DNA from 3 places in the Streptomyces sp. NPDC096310 genome. Region 2 is predicted to be linked to each of the others. Evidence: riboswitches for the same ligand, from Rfam matches in the RefSeq annotation. Region 2 holds a riboswitch; each other region holds the start of a gene.

Region 1 (4,841 bases), on a different contig from region 2:
CAGGGAATTCCCCTCACGAAGATCCCGGACATCCTCTCCGACGGCATCGGCGGCCAGATCGGCGACACGATGCTCACCATCGGGCTCGGCGCCATGGTCGGGCGGGTGATGGGGGACTCCGGCGCCGCCCAGCGCATCGCCACCAGACTCCTCGCCGTCTGCGGCACCCGCGGGGTGCAGGTGGCCATGGTGGCGACGGCCATGCTCATCGGTGTCACGATGTTCTACGAGGTCGCCTTCGTCATCATCGTGCCCGTCGTCTTCACCCTGGTACGGGTCACCCGGTCGAACCTGCTGTGGGTCGGGCTGCCGATGTCCATCGCCCTGTCCACCATGCACAGCTTCCTGCCTCCGCACCCGGGCCCGACGGCGGTCGCCTCGACCTTCCACGCCTCCGTCGGACTGACCCTGTTCTACGGTCTGTTCATCGCCGTGCCGATCGGCGCGCTCATCGCCCTGGTGTGGCCGCGGCTCGCGTTCATCCGGGCCATGAACCCCTCCGTACCCGAGGGCCTGGTGAGCGAACGGGTCTTCGAGGACGAGGAGATGCCGGGTCTCGCCTGGTCGCTGGCGGTCGCGCTGCTGCCCGTCGTGCTGATCGCGGGCGCCGCCGTCACCGACATGGCGACCTCGGCGCAGACCCCGCTCACCCACTTCGTCGCCTTCATCGGCTCGGCCCCGATCGCCCTGCTGCTGACGCTGGTTGTGGCGATCTGGGCGTTCGGGCCACGGATCGGCCGGAGCCTGGCGGAGGTCAGCGCCTCGTGCCGGGGAGCGGCACAGGCGATGGCGATGATCCTGCTGGTCATCGGAGCCGGCGGCGCCTTCAAGCAGGTCCTGGTCGACGGCGGGATATCGGACTACATCAAGGACGTCACCGACGGCTGGTCCGTCTCACCGATCATCCTCGCCTGGCTCGTGGCGGTGATCCTCCGGGTCGCCCTCGGCTCGGCGACGGTCGCCGTCGTCACGGCGTCCGGCGTGGTGCTGCCGCTGCTCGCGGACAGCGGGGTGCCGCCCGAGATCATGGTGCTCGCCGTCTCCTGCGGCTCGATCGCCCTCTCGCACGTCAACGACCCGGGCTTCTGGATGTTCAAGGAGTACTTCAACCTGTCGGTCATCGACGCGATCAAGGCACGTACCACCTACACCACCGTGCTCTCCGTCCTCGGACTCGGCGGCGTGCTCCTGATGGAACGCGTCCTGGACATCCTCGATCTCTGACCCGGTCCCGCACTTCGCGTACCCCCGCGTCTCCCCGCACTCTGGAAGGACCCGCCCCATGAGCCAGCCCGTCGTCACCGGCTTCTCCGTGTACCCGGTGGCAGGCCGTGACTCCATGGCACTCAATCTCTCCGGCGCGCACGCCCCGTACTTCACCCGCAACGTCCTGGTCGTCCAGGACTCCGAGGGCCGGACCGGCGTGGGCGAGGTGCCGGGCGGTGAGCGCATCACCCGTACCCTGCGCGAGGCGCAACCCCTGGTCGTCGGGGCCTCGTTGGGCGACCACAAGCGGGTGCTGCGCGTCCTGGGGGAGCGGTTCGCCGGCCGGGACGCGGCGGGGCGCGGGGAGCAGACCTTCGACCTGCGCACCGCGGTGCACGCCGTGACGGCCGTCGAGTCCGCACTGCTCGACCTGTTGGGCCAGCACCTGGAGGTGCCGGTGGCCGCGCTGCTCGGGGAGGGCAAGCAGCGCGACGCGGTCCGTGTCCTCGGCTACCTCTTCTACGTCGGCGACCCCGGCAGGACCGATCTGGAGTACGTCAGGGAACCCGGCGCCGACGTGGAGTGGTACCGCCTCCGCCGCGAGGAGGCGCTGACCCCGGAGGCGATCGTCCGGCAGGCCGAGGCGACGTACGAGCGCTACGGCTTCCGGGACTTCAAGCTCAAGGGCGGTGTCCTGCCGGGAGCGGAGGAGGTCAAGGCCGTACGCGCGCTGAAGGAACGCTTCCCCGGGGCCCGGATCACCCTCGACCCCAACGGCGCCTGGTCGCTGCGGGAAGCGGTCGAACTGTGCCGGCCCCTGGCCGGCACGCTCGCGTACGCCGAGGACCCCTGCGGGGCCGAGGACGGGTTCTCGGGCCGGGAGATCCTGGCGGAGTTCCGCCGGGCCACCGGACTGCCCACCGCGACCAACATGGTGGCGACGGACTGGCGTCAGCTCACCCATGCGATGGCGCTCCAGTCGGTCTCCATCCCGCTCGCCGACCCGCACTTCTGGACCATGCGGGGATCGGTGCGGGTGGCCGAACTCTGCCAGGCGACGGGGCTGACGTGGGGCTGCCACTCCAACAACCACTTCGACATCTCGCTGGCCATGATGGCCCACTGCGGGGCCGCCGCCCCGGGGGAGTACAACGCCCTGGACACCCACTGGATCTGGCAGGAGGGCCTGGAGCGGCTGACCGTGACGCCCCCGCGGATCGCAGGCGGCGAGGTCGCCGTCGACGACACCCCGGGTCTCGGCGTCCAACTCGACATGGACCGGCTCCTTTCGGCCCATGAGCTGTATCGGGAGAAGAGCCTCTCCGGCCGGGACGACGCCGCGGCGATGCGCTTTCTCGTACCGGACTGGGAGTTCGACGGCAAGCGGCCCAGCCTGGTGCGGTGAAAAGGCGTCCGCTGATACGACAGGCCGTCAGAAGAATGAATCCGGCGGCGAATCCGGTGGCGTTCCCGGTCAATTCCCGCGGACTGTTCCCAGTTGTCGGGGCGTCGGGCGGGAGGGCGCGGGGCGGAGAGCCCCGCACCTGACCCATAAGGGCGTTTTGTCCACCATTTCTGTTAAGTGAATTTAGGTGGCATTGCGGGCTCTTGAAGCATTGAAAGGCTTTTGCCTGTCCGATTATTCCGTTACGTTCGTGACGTGCGTCACGTGGGCGTGGGCCGGCGGGCGGAGCGAGGCGGCCGCTTTCTCTCATGAGAGACGAAAGTTGAGTTCCCGGGACGGCTCCGAAAGGGCGATTGCCCCGAAAATTCGGAACTTGTGCCGTCCTGATATCTCGCTTACGTTCTCGTCCATCCGGATGGAACGCCAAATCCTGCCGCTGTCCGGAAACCCACACACCTATCCGTCAGAAGGCAGGAGCGGGGGACCCAGGTAAGTCGCCGGTCCGGATTTTCCGGAACGGCTCGGGGTGAAGCCGTACGCACCGCCGTACGGCCGGGCATCTCCAGCCCGAACCCGACAGCTCACCTCGCAGGCGACGGAGAGGAATTCGTCGTGCCCAGAAACGCCAAGCACCGCCGCCCCAGAACCGGCTCGATCGCCCGACGCCTCGTCGCGGTGGGCACCGGGGGCGCCGCCCTCGCGATTCCGCTGGTCTCCGCGGCCACCGCGCAGGCCGCGACCCCGGCGACGCAGCACGTCAGCGCCGCCAAGGCCGCGCAGGCCCCCGCCGCCGCGACGAAGGCCACCAGCTACGTCGTGGTCTACGGCGACTCGCTGTCCAAGATCGCGCACAAGCACTCCGTCAGCGGCGGCTGGCAGAAGCTCTACGCGGACAACCGGAGCGCCATCGGCGCCGACCCGTCGCACATCCACCCCGGCCTGAAGCTGGCCCTCAAGGGGAAGGCGGCGGCCACCGCCGCCAAGCCGGCCACCGCCGCCAAGCCGGCCACCGCCGCCAAGGCGAGCGCGAAGACCGCCACGACCGGCACCGTCACCCAGGCCGCGGTGAAGACGTACAGCGACAACCTGGACGGCTGGATCCGCGAGTCGCTGGACATCATGGCCCGCCACGGGATCCCCGGCAGCTACGAGGGCATCCACCGCAACATCATGCGGGAGTCCTCGGGCAACCCGAACGCCATCAACAACTGGGACATCAACGCCCAGAACGGCGTCCCGTCCAAGGGTCTGCTCCAGGTCATCGCCCCGACGTTCCAGGCGTACCACGTGCCCGGCACGTCGACGGACAGCTACGACCCGGTCGCCAACATCACGGCCGCGTGCAACTACGCCGCCGCCCGGTACGGCTCGATCGACAACGTGAACGGTCCCTACTGACCCGACCCGCGCCGCCCCACGGGCGACGAACGCACCGGGCCCCGGCCCCGCCGTCCAGCGACGGCGGGGCCGGGGCCCGTTCCATCGCCCCGCGCGTCACCCACGCCGCGCGCGCAGCTCCCGTACCCCCGCCACCACCAGCACCAGCGCCGTCGCGCCCAGGGACCACAGGAGCTGCGGGCGGGCCGTGTCGTCGGCGAGCATCAGGACGAACACCGTCCCCATCGCGGCGAGCGTCACCCAGGTCAGGCCGGGGAAGAGCCACATCCGCAGCACCAGGCGCTCCGGTGTCTCCCGCTCGATCCGCGGGCGCAGCCGGAGCTGTGACACCGCGATCATCGCCCAGACGAAGAGCAGCACCGCGCCGACCGCGTTGAGCATGTACAGGAAGACCGAGTCGGGCCACTTCAGATTGAGCAGGACGGAGACGAACCCGAACGCCACCGACGCCAGCACCGCCCGCCGGGGCACCCCCGCGCCGCCCACCTTCAGCAGGGCCTTCGGCGCCTCGCCCCGTTCGGCCAGCGAGAAGACCATCCGGGACGATCCGTAGAGGTTGGCGTTGAGCGCCGAGAGCAGCGCCACGAACACCACGATGTTCATGATCTGCCCGGCCGACGGGATGCCGATCGCGTCGAGGACGGTGACGTACGGGCTGAGCCCCGCCTTCTGCGCCGTCCAGGGCAGCACGGCCACGATGACCGCCATCGAGCCGACGTAGAAAAACAGGATCCGGACGACCGCGCTGCGCACCGCGCGGGCCACCGAGCGCACCGGGTCGTCGGACTCGGCCGCCGCGATCGTGACGACCTCCAGACCGCCGAAGGCGAAG
Region 2 (4,841 bases):
CGAAGGGAGCCCCATGGACCTGACGATCCTCTACCGCGGACCGCTCGCCTCCTGCGACTACGACTGTCCGTACTGCCCGTTCGCCAAGCGGCGGGACGGCCCGGAGCTGCTGCGCGCCGACCGGGCGGCCCTGGAGCGGTTCACCGCGTGGGCGGCCGCCGCCACGGACGACCGGCTCTCCGTGCTGTTCACGCCGTGGGGCGAGGGGATGGTCCGCTCCTGGTACCGGCGGGCGCTCACCGAGCTGTCGCTGCTGCCGCACATCCGCCGGGTGGCCATCCAGACGAATCTCAGCTTCCGTACGAACGGGCTGGCGGACGCCGACCCCGCGAAGCTCGCCCTGTGGTGCACGTACCACCCGGGGCAGACGCCGTACGACCGCTTCCTGACCAGGACCCACGAGCTGGCGGAGCGCGGGATCCGGTTCAGTGTGGGGGTCGTCGGCCTCGACGCGCATCTGGAGCACGCGCGCCGGCTGCGCGCCGAGCTGCCCCCGCACGTCTATCTCTGGATCAACGCGGCCGAGGGGCACGCGTACACGGACGAGGAGGCGGCGCGGTGGACGGAGCTGGATCCGCTCTTCCCGTACAGCCGCCATCCGCACCGCTCGGCCGGGCTGCCGTGCCGGACGGGCGAGTCGGTGATCTCGGTGGACGGCGAGGGTACGGTACGGCGCTGCCACTTCGTCCGCGCCGAGCTGGGCCGTCTCTACGACGGCTCGTACCGGCGCGCGCTCGCGCCGCGGGCCTGTCCGCTGGCGGTGTGCGACTGCCATATCGGCTATGTCCATCTGGAGACGCTGCCGCTGTACGACGTCTTCGCCGGCGGGGTGCTGGAGCGGATCCCGGCGGGGGCGTGAGGTCACGCGGGGCCGCCCCCGCCGCCCGGGATCCGGGCCGTGTCAGTGCTTCAGGGGCAGCAGGTCCGGCCTCTTCGCCTCGATGTGGTCGCCGGAGGAGGCGCCGCGCAGCCTCCGTCCGATCCAGGGCACCAGGTACTCGCGGGCCCAGTGGATGTCGTCGCGCCGTACTTCGAGCGTGCCGCGCGGGGGCAGCGGCGGCCAGGGCTGGTCCGGGTCGGCGGGTACGTCGACGCCCAGCACCTGCCCGGCGCGCAGCGCGACCCGGGTGTGGCCCTCGGCCGACAGATGCAACCGGTCGCCGTCCCAGGCCCGCCGGTCCTGGACGGTCCTGAAGGACCAGAGGTCGAGGACGGGGCAGCCGTAGCGGTCGGCGATGGCCCGTGTGTGTTCGTTGAACGTGGCGATCTTGCCGCGCAGATGGCGCAGGACGGGCACGCGGCGGGTGTCGAAGCCGGTGGCCAGCATGACCGTGCCGACGGCGCCGGTGAGGTCGGCGACGGCCCGCTCGAAGCGCTCGGCGACATCGTCGGGGTCGGTGCCGGGGCGGATGATGTCGTTGCCGCCCGCGCAGAAGGTCACCAGGTCAGGGGCGAGCTTTTTGGCCCGGGGGATCTGCTCCGCGACGATCTGGTCGAGGAGCCGGCCGCGTACGGCGAGGTTGGCGTAGCGGAAGTCGCCGTGGACGGGGTCGGCCGTCGCACCGGAGACCGGAAACTGGTCGGCGAGCAGGACCGCGAGCCGGTCCGCCCAGCCGACGAACAGCCCGTCGGGTCCTGGATCTCCCACGCCCTCCGTGAAGCTGTCACCGATCGCCGCGTACGACCCGAATATCTTGTCTCTTCTTGCTCTCGAATCGTCTGCCACAGCAGGGTATTTTCCACCCGGTCATGTGACCTACGCGACCGTAGGCGGGGGTTGACGTGGGGTGAGAAAGACCATCGGTCAATTTTCTTTCAAGTGGGAATAGCGAAAAGCCGTGCGGCCCGGCACATTCGGTGCCGGGCCGCACGGGAAACGCGGGTGTCGCGGTGTTCGCCGGACGGGTCAGATGGAGACGCCGTTCTGCCGGAGGAAGGCCAGCGGGTCGATGTCCGAGCCGTACTCCGGTCCCGTGCGGATCTCGAAGTGCAGGTGCGGCCCGGTCACGTTTCCGGTGGCCCCGGAGAGTCCGATCTGCTGGCCCGTGGTGACGCTCTGGCCGGCCGAGACGGAGAGGGAGGAGAGGTGGGCGTACTGGGAGTACAGGCCGTTCTCGTGCCGGATGACGATCTGGTTGCCGTACGAGCCGCCGTTGCCCGCGGTCACGACGGTGCCCGCGCCGACCGCCTTCACGGTGGTGCCGGTGGAGGCCACGAAGTCCACACCGGTGTGGTAGCCGCTGGACCAGCTTCCGCCCGCGGCGCGGTACGCCGTACCGACCCCGACGCCGTCGACCGGCAGGGTGAAGCCGGACGCGCTGCTGCGCGCGGCCGGTTCCGCGGCGGGCGCCGCCTTCTTGGCCGGCGTGGAGGAGGACGTGCCGGACGAGGGCGCCTTCGACGACGTGGACGACTTCGGCTTCGACGACTCGGTCTTCGACGGCTTCGACGGCTTCGAGGCGGCGGGCGCCTCCGAGCGGGCGCTCGCGCCCTTGCCGCCGATGGTGAGCTTCAGGCCGGGGTGGATCAGCCCGGGGTCGGCGCCGACGGCCTGGCGGTTGTCCTCGTACAGGCGCTGCCAGCCGCCCTGTACGTTCTGCTCGTCGGCGATCTTGGAGAGGTAGTCACCGGCGACCACCGCGTACGTGTGGACGCTGGTGCCCTCGGAGCGGGTGACCTGCGTCGCGGCGCCTCCCTGCGGGGCGGCGGACAGGTTCTGCGCGGTGGTCGGCGCGGTCTGCGGAGCGGCGGCGGGTGCGGCCTGCTGCGCGGCGTGCGCGCCGGTGGCGCCGATGAGCGGCAGCGCGATGGCGGCGCCGCCCGTTCCTGCGGCGATGAATCCGCGCGAGAACGGATTGGTCCTCGGGCGGCGGTGCTTACCCTTCGCGGGCATGGCGAATTCCTCTCCGGCGCCTACGAGGTGAGCTGTCGGGTTCGGGCTGGAGCTGCCCGGCCGCGCGTGGTGCGCGACTTCACCCCGAGCCGTCCCTGGTGCCGGAGCACCGGAACGGCGTACTACCTGGTTCCCCCGCTCCTGCCACGCGTGAATGGGTGGATGGTGTCCCCGAGGCGGCGGCAGGATTCGGCGTTCCGCTCGGATTGAGGGTGAACGTAGGCGAGTGGGACGGCCGGAACAAGCCACCCTTTTCCATCGGCTGCGTACCTGTCCTGCCGGCGGAAGATCGCCCGTCACCCTGCGTGGAGTCCCCCCTCCAATTCCCTTTCGAGGGGGCCTTTCCCTTTCGCGCCGTCACCACGGAACGTCACGGATATGATCCTGCTCACGGGGCGCCACCCATCTCCCCCGCGACCGGGGCAGGTTATGCGGAATCAGTCAATACGGACAGCGGGCTGTTTGGGCGTTTTCTCCCCGTGTGCCCGCTCCGTACGCGGACGCTTGCCCGCCGTTCCGCCGAACCGACCGGCGCGCCAGGGGATGTCGTAGGGTCGGGGGCCGACTCCGCCGGCGATCGGCGCCGACGGCAGACCCGCAGGAGCAGCCGTGACGCAGCAGTCGCCGCAGGTCCCGTCCACCGAGCCCGAGCTGTCCGGAGTACGCAACTTCCGTGATGTCGGCGGCCTTCCGACCGTGGACGGACGGCGGGTGCGGTACGGCGCGCTCTACCGCAGCGGGCATCTCGCCCACGCCACCGTCGAGGACGCCGCCTTCCTCACCGGCCTGGGTCTGCACACGATCTTCGACTTCCGCAACTCGGCCGATCTGAGGCTGGACGGCGCGGACGTGGCGCTGGCGGGCGTACGTCATGTGAACATCCCGCTCTCCGACCCGGCCGACGGCGCCGAGTTCTGGCGGATGGTCCGGCACGGCGACCTCGACCAGCTCCGCGCGCTCCTCGGGGACGGCAGAGCCGCGGCCCGGATGATCCGCTCGTACGGCGCGATCGTCACGGAGCGCGCGGCGGAGCACAGCCGTCTGCTGCACGCACTCGCGGAGGACAGCCTCCCCGCACTGCTGCACTGTGCGGCGGGCAAGGACCGCGCCGGTATCTCGGTGGCCGTGGTGCTGCTCGCGGTCGGGGTGGAGCCGGAGGCGATCGAGGCGGACTACCTCACGTCGAACGACCCGCACCGCCGTTACCTCTTCCGCCGCGCCGTCAGCACGCCCGCCGCGGTGTCGGATGAGGCGTCGGCGCTGCTGAGCCCGCTCTTCGACGCCCGCGCCGGCTATCTCGCCGCCGCGTTCGAGGCCATCGGAAGGACCTGGGGCTCCACCGACCGCTATCTGTCCGACGGCCTCGGCCTCATGCCCGGGACCCGCGAACGGCTGCGCGGCCGCCTCCTGGACGAGGGCTGAGGCCGCCGGTGCTCCGTCGCGGCCGGGCCGTCACTGCCCCTGGGCCCCGAGGTGGAAGAGGAGATAGAGGAAGGCCGCGAAGATATGACCGGCGACCAGATAGGCGAAGAGCCGGATCACCAGCCCGCGCGGGAACTTCTTCTCCTCGTCCATCACATGTTCCGGCGCTCCCTCGTGAGGCACCGGCTGCTCTGTCTCCGACATGACGGGGGCCTCTCTCAGCGGGTCAGACACGGTGGGCCGGGTCGCCGAGGCACAGGTCGGCGGCCGGGCTCTGGAGCAGGGTGTGGACGAAGAGCAGCTCGGCCCCCTCGGGGCCGGCCGCCGCGATGCGGTGCGGGGTGAGCGAGTCGAAGTGCGCACTGTCCCCGGGGCCGAGCAGATGCAGGCTGCCGCCCAGGCTCAGCCGGAGCCGGCCGTCGAGGACGTACAGCCACTCCTCACCGGGGTGTACGCGGACCAGGTCGCCCTGCGCCCCGTACGGCACCCGGAGCCGCAGCGGCTGCATGGCGCGGCCGGGGCCGCC
Region 3 (4,841 bases), on a different contig from region 2:
CGCCGGCTTCGGGCTGCTGCGGCTGGCGGGCGCCCCCTCGCTCGGCTGGCTGGACGTGAAGACGTCCGGCGGGGTCGAGGTCCCCGGGATCGAGACGGCCGTCGACGAGGAGCTGGCCAGGTTCGCCGCAGAGGGCCCCACCGCCGAGGAGATGGAGCGGGCCCAGGCCCAGCTCGAACGCGAATGGCTGGACCGGCTGGGCACGGTCGCCGGCCGTGCCGACGAACTGTGCCGGTTCGCCGTGCTGTTCGGCGACCCGCAGCTCGCGCTGACCGCCGTCGACCGCGTCCTGGACATCACCGCGGACGAGGTCAGGGCCGTCGCCGCGGCGCGGCTGCGCCCCGACAACCGGGCGGTGCTGGTCTACGAACCGGTCACCCCCGAAGACGCCGACGCCGCCGACCAGGACGAGACCGACGAGCACGAGGGGGCGGACCAGTGACCGACGCTGCCGTGACCATGGAGTTCCATCCGCAGCCGACCGCCGGCGAGGCCAGGCCCTGGGCCTTCCCCGCCCCCGAGCGCTCCACGCTCGGCAACGGCCTGACGGTGCTGCGCTGCGACCGCCCCGGCCAGCAGGTGGTGGCCGTCGAGATCAATCTCGACGCCCCGCTGGACGCCGAGCCCGAAGGGCTCGACGGTATCGCCACGATCATGGCGAGGGCGCTCTCCGAGGGCACCGACAAGCACAGCGCCGAGGAGTTCGCCGCCGAGCTGGAGCGCTGCGGCGCCACCCTCGACGCGCACGCGGACCACCCGGGCCTGCGGGTCTCCCTGGAGGTCCCCGTCTCCCGGCTGCTCAAGGCGCTCGGCCTGCTCGCCGAGGCGCTGCGCGCCCCCGCCTTCGCGGACAGCGAGGTCGAACGGCTCGTACGGAACCGGCTCGACGAGATCCCGCACGAGACCGCCAACCCGGGCCGCCGCGCCGCCAAGCAGCTCTCCAAGGAGCTGTTCCCGGCCTCCCTGCGCATGTCACGGCCGCGCCAGGGCACCGAGGAGACCGTGGAGCGCATCGACGCCGCGGGCGTCCGCGCCTTCTACGAGGCGCACGTACGCCCCGCCACGGCCACCGCGGTCGTCGTGGGCGACCTCGCGGGCGTCGACCTGGACGCGATCCTCGCGGACACCCTCGGCGCCTGGACGGGCGACACGGCCGCGCCCCGGCCCGTGCCGGCCATCACCGCCGACGACACAGGACGGGTGGTCATCGTGGACCGCCCCGGCGCCGTCCAGACGCAGCTCCTGATCGGCCGGATCGGCGCCGACCGGCACGACCGGGTCTGGCCCGCGCAGGTGCTGGGCACGTACTGCCTGGGCGGCACGCTCACCTCCCGGCTCGACCGCGTCCTGCGCGAGGAGAAGGGCTACACCTACGGCGTACGCGCCTTCGGCCAGGTCCTGCGCTCCTCCGCGCCGTCCTCCCCGGACGGGGGGACGGGCGCCGCGATGCTCGCCATCAGCGGCTCCGTTGACACCGCGTCCACCGGCCCCGCGCTCGACGACCTCTGGACGGTGCTGCGCACCCTCGCCGCCGAGGGGCTCACGGACGCCGAGCGCGATGTGGCCGTGCAGAACCTGGTGGGGGTAGCGCCGCTGAAGTACGAGACGGCCGCCTCCGTCGCGGCCACGCTGGCCGACCAGGTCGAGCAGCACCTCCCGGACGACTTCCAGGCGCGGCTCTACGCGCGGCTGGCCGAGACGGGCACGGTCGAGGCGACGGCGGCCGCCGTCAACGCCTTCCCCGTGGACCGGCTCGTCACCGTCCTGGTCGGGGACGCGGCGCAGATCAAGGAGCCGGTCGAAGCGCTCGGAATCGGCGAAGTGACGGTTGTCACAGGCTGATCCGGCTTTCGAGGGAACCCCGGCGACCGCGGTCGCCGGGGTTCTGCTTTATGTCCACCTTTGGTGGGGAGCGTGCTCGTCTGCCCTGTGGTGTGCGCTACAAAAAACCTTGTCTGTTTGGTTATTGAAAGACGAGCCGCTTAGCGTCGGTCCGGCTGTTCGCCGTTGCGCCGCATCCGTGGCACCGAACAGCCATCGCCGAGTCCCCGTCAGCCGCTACCAGGCTGCCCGGGAGCCGGGGACCCACCGTCCCTGGGGTGAATCGGACGGCCTTCGCGGGCACACCGCGCGCGGAGGGGTCCGTAGGAGACCTTCCTGCTCCGAACCCGTCAGCTAACCCGGTAGGCGAGAGGGAAGGAAAGGACCAGCCACTCCATGGCGTTCACCCGTGCCACCGGGAAGCACCGCGCCCCGAACCGCGTCACCTGCAAGGGCGCGAGCGCCGCCGGGTTCGCGACGCTGACCGCGACCGGCGTCATCGGCTCTCTCGCCTCCCCGGCGCTCGCCGCCGACAGCTCCACCGAGGCCGCCGCACACACCGGACTGACCCAGGTCATCGCCATCGGCGACGCCGTCGCCGGAGCGGTCGACGACCAGGCACAGGCCCAGCGCCACGCCGCCGAGAAAGCCGAGCGGCTGAAGGCCGAGGCCAGGGCGCGGGCCGCCGCGAAGGCCGAGGCGGAGCGCAAGGCGGAGGCCCGCGCGCAGGAGCTGCGCGCGGAGCGGGAGCGCGCCGCGCGCGCCGAGGAGCGCAAGCGGCTGAACACCTTCCAGCTCCCCGTCGCCGGCTCGTACGTCACCACCGGCTACCACTCCGGCGGCTCCCTCTGGTCCTCCGGCAGCCACTCGGGCGTCGACTTCCGCGCCGCGTCCGGCACCTCGGTCGTGGCCGTCGGCGCGGGCACCGTCGTCGAGGCCGGCTGGGGCGGCTCGTACGGCAACAACATCGTCCTCCGGATGACGGACGGCACCTACACCCAGTACGGGCACCTCTCCTCGATCAGCGTCTCCGTCGGCCAGAGCGTCACCCCGGGGCAGCGGATCGGCCTCTCGGGCGCCACCGGCAACGTCACGGGACCGCACCTCCACTTCGAGGCCAGGACGAGCGCCGACTACGGCTCCGACATGGACCCGGTCGCCTATCTCCGTACGCACGGCGTGGCGGTCTGACCGCTCGCCGCCCCACCCGCGCACCGCTTCCCGCGAAGGCCCCGGCTCCCCGACGGGGCCTTCGCGCCGCCCTGCCGACGGCCAAAAGATATCCATGGATTCCGGGCACCCATCGGAAATTCGCGTTGATTGCAATAGAGTCACGGAACAGGCGTCAATCGGCTGCGTTTCGCGCGGATTAAGGCGGAGGTTCGGACATGCGCATTCCGGCGCACTCGGTATGCACAGCTATTCGCGACGACATCGTCTCCGGGCAGTTCGAGCGGGGTGGCCGGCTCACCGAGGAGCAGCTCGCACGGCGCTACGGCGTCTCCCGCGTCCCGGTGCGCGAGGCCCTGCGCACGCTGGAGTCCGAGGGCTTCGTGACCACGCGCCGCCATGTCGGCGCCTGTGTCGCCGAGCCGACCGAGCAGGAGGCCGCCGACCTGCTGGAGGTACGGCTGCTGCTGGAGCCGCTGGGCGCGGCGCGCGCCGCCCAGCGCCGTACGGAGGCCCACCTCAAGGTCCTGCGCGGACTGGTCAGACTGGGCCAGGAGCGGGCCCGCAGGGGCCAGGGCGAGGATCTGCGCGCGCTGGGCGCCTGGTTCCACGAGACGCTGGCCCAGGCGTCCGGAAGCCCCGCGCTCACCTCGCTGCTCACCCAGCTCCGGCACAAGATCGCCTGGATGTACGTGGTCGAGCAGCCCAGCCACCCGGTGGAGTCCTGGGCGGAGCACGGCGCGATCGTGGACGCCGTGGCGCGCGGCGACGGCGAACGCGCGCGGGCGCTCACCACCCTGCACGCGGAGCGCACGATGCCGGTGCACCGGCTGCGCCGCCCCGGACGCGGCCCCGGCCACGGCCGCGAAAAGGTGAGGGCTTCGCAACACGGCGTAAACACTGCGAGCGCACAGCATTAACAATCGAGCCGTATACAAAGAAAGAGAAATTGGCGCGGCCTATTTTTTGCTGCCCGCACGAAAAGACGGAGCCGTGGTCCACCGAATTCGGTGGACCACGGCTCCGTCGTGGAAATGCTCTCCGGGCCGGTCTCCGGGGAGTCCGGTCCGATCAGACCGTCTCGGGCAGCTCGTCGAGCCCTTCGGCGACCAGCTTGGCCAGCCGGTCCAGGGCGGCGTCCGCGCCCTCGGCGTCGGAGACCAGCACGACCTCCTCGCCGCCCTGCGCACCCAGACCGAGCACCGCGAGCATCGACGCGGCGTTGACAGGGTTGCCGTCGGCCTTCGCGATCGTCACGGGAACGCCGGCGGCCGTGGCGGCGCGGACGAAGATGGAGGCGGGACGGGCGTGCAGGCCCTCGGCCCAGCCGACATTGACGCGGCGCTCAGCCATGGTGTTGCCCTTCAAGTCGCAAAAAGTCTCAAAACAGATGTCCGGACCAGACTCTCATGGGGCGCCGAACAGCTCCCCGTCACCCCCGATCGCCGGTCACGGGCCCCGCCCCCGCCGTACGCTTGCCCCATGGAGCACCCGCGGGACCACGCGTATCCAGGGCACTGGGAGGCGGACGTGGTGCTGCGCGACGGCGGTACCGCCCGGATCAGGCCCATCACCACCGAGGACGCGGAGCGCCTGGTCAGCTTCTACGAACAGGTCTCCGACGAGTCGAAGTACTACCGCTTCTTCGCGCCCTATCCGCGCCTCTCCGACCGTGACGTCCACCGCTTCACGCACCACGACTACGTGGACCGGGTGGGACTCGCGGCGACGGTCGGCGGTGAGTTCATCGCGACCGTACGCTACGACCGCACCGACGAGCACGGACGGCCCGCCTCCGCCCCCGCCGACGAGGCCGAGGTCGCCTTCCTCGTGCAGGACGCGCACCAGGG

Evidence for each region. A riboswitch is a leader RNA that binds a small molecule or an ion and turns the genes downstream of it on or off. The one in region 2 is predicted to bind cyclic di-AMP.
Region 1: linked by a shared signal. The riboswitch ahead of ACIQ7D_RS21220 (transglycosylase SLT domain-containing protein) and the one ahead of ACIQ7D_RS02505 (peptidoglycan DD-metalloendopeptidase family protein) in region 2 are both predicted to bind cyclic di-AMP.
Region 3: linked by a shared signal. The riboswitch ahead of ACIQ7D_RS33415 (M23 family metallopeptidase) and the one ahead of ACIQ7D_RS02505 (peptidoglycan DD-metalloendopeptidase family protein) in region 2 are both predicted to bind cyclic di-AMP.

Annotation. Positions count from the first base shown of each region.
Region 1 covers NZ_JBIWFO010000011.1:3,016-7,856, forward strand. The annotation lists gene ACIQ7D_RS21210 (gluconate:H+ symporter) at 1-1,224, shown strand, start outside; gene ACIQ7D_RS21215 (enolase C-terminal domain-like protein) at 1,283-2,611, shown strand; cyclic di-AMP (ydaO/yuaA leader) riboswitch at 3,055-3,219, shown strand; gene ACIQ7D_RS21220 (transglycosylase SLT domain-containing protein) at 3,224-4,009, shown strand; gene ACIQ7D_RS21225 (amino acid permease) at 4,106-4,841, opposite strand, start outside.
Region 2 covers NZ_JBIWFO010000001.1:637,851-642,691, reverse strand. The annotation lists gene ACIQ7D_RS02515 (STM4011 family radical SAM protein) at 14-859, shown strand; gene ACIQ7D_RS02510 (SGNH/GDSL hydrolase family protein) at 902-1,726, opposite strand; gene ACIQ7D_RS02505 (peptidoglycan DD-metalloendopeptidase family protein) at 1,907-2,893, opposite strand; cyclic di-AMP (ydaO/yuaA leader) riboswitch at 2,898-3,064, opposite strand; gene ACIQ7D_RS02500 (tyrosine-protein phosphatase) at 3,503-4,315, shown strand; gene ACIQ7D_RS02495 (DUF6126 family protein) at 4,346-4,519, opposite strand; gene ACIQ7D_RS02490 (helix-turn-helix domain-containing protein) at 4,542-4,841, opposite strand, start outside.
Region 3 covers NZ_JBIWFO010000029.1:48,357-53,197, forward strand. The annotation lists gene ACIQ7D_RS33405 (M16 family metallopeptidase) at 1-442, shown strand, start outside; gene ACIQ7D_RS33410 (M16 family metallopeptidase) at 460-1,842, shown strand; cyclic di-AMP (ydaO/yuaA leader) riboswitch at 2,029-2,205, shown strand; gene ACIQ7D_RS33415 (M23 family metallopeptidase) at 2,218-3,012, shown strand; gene ACIQ7D_RS33420 (GntR family transcriptional regulator) at 3,210-3,911, shown strand; gene ACIQ7D_RS33425 (HPr family phosphocarrier protein) at 4,063-4,344, opposite strand; gene ACIQ7D_RS33430 (GNAT family N-acetyltransferase) at 4,474-4,841, shown strand, end outside.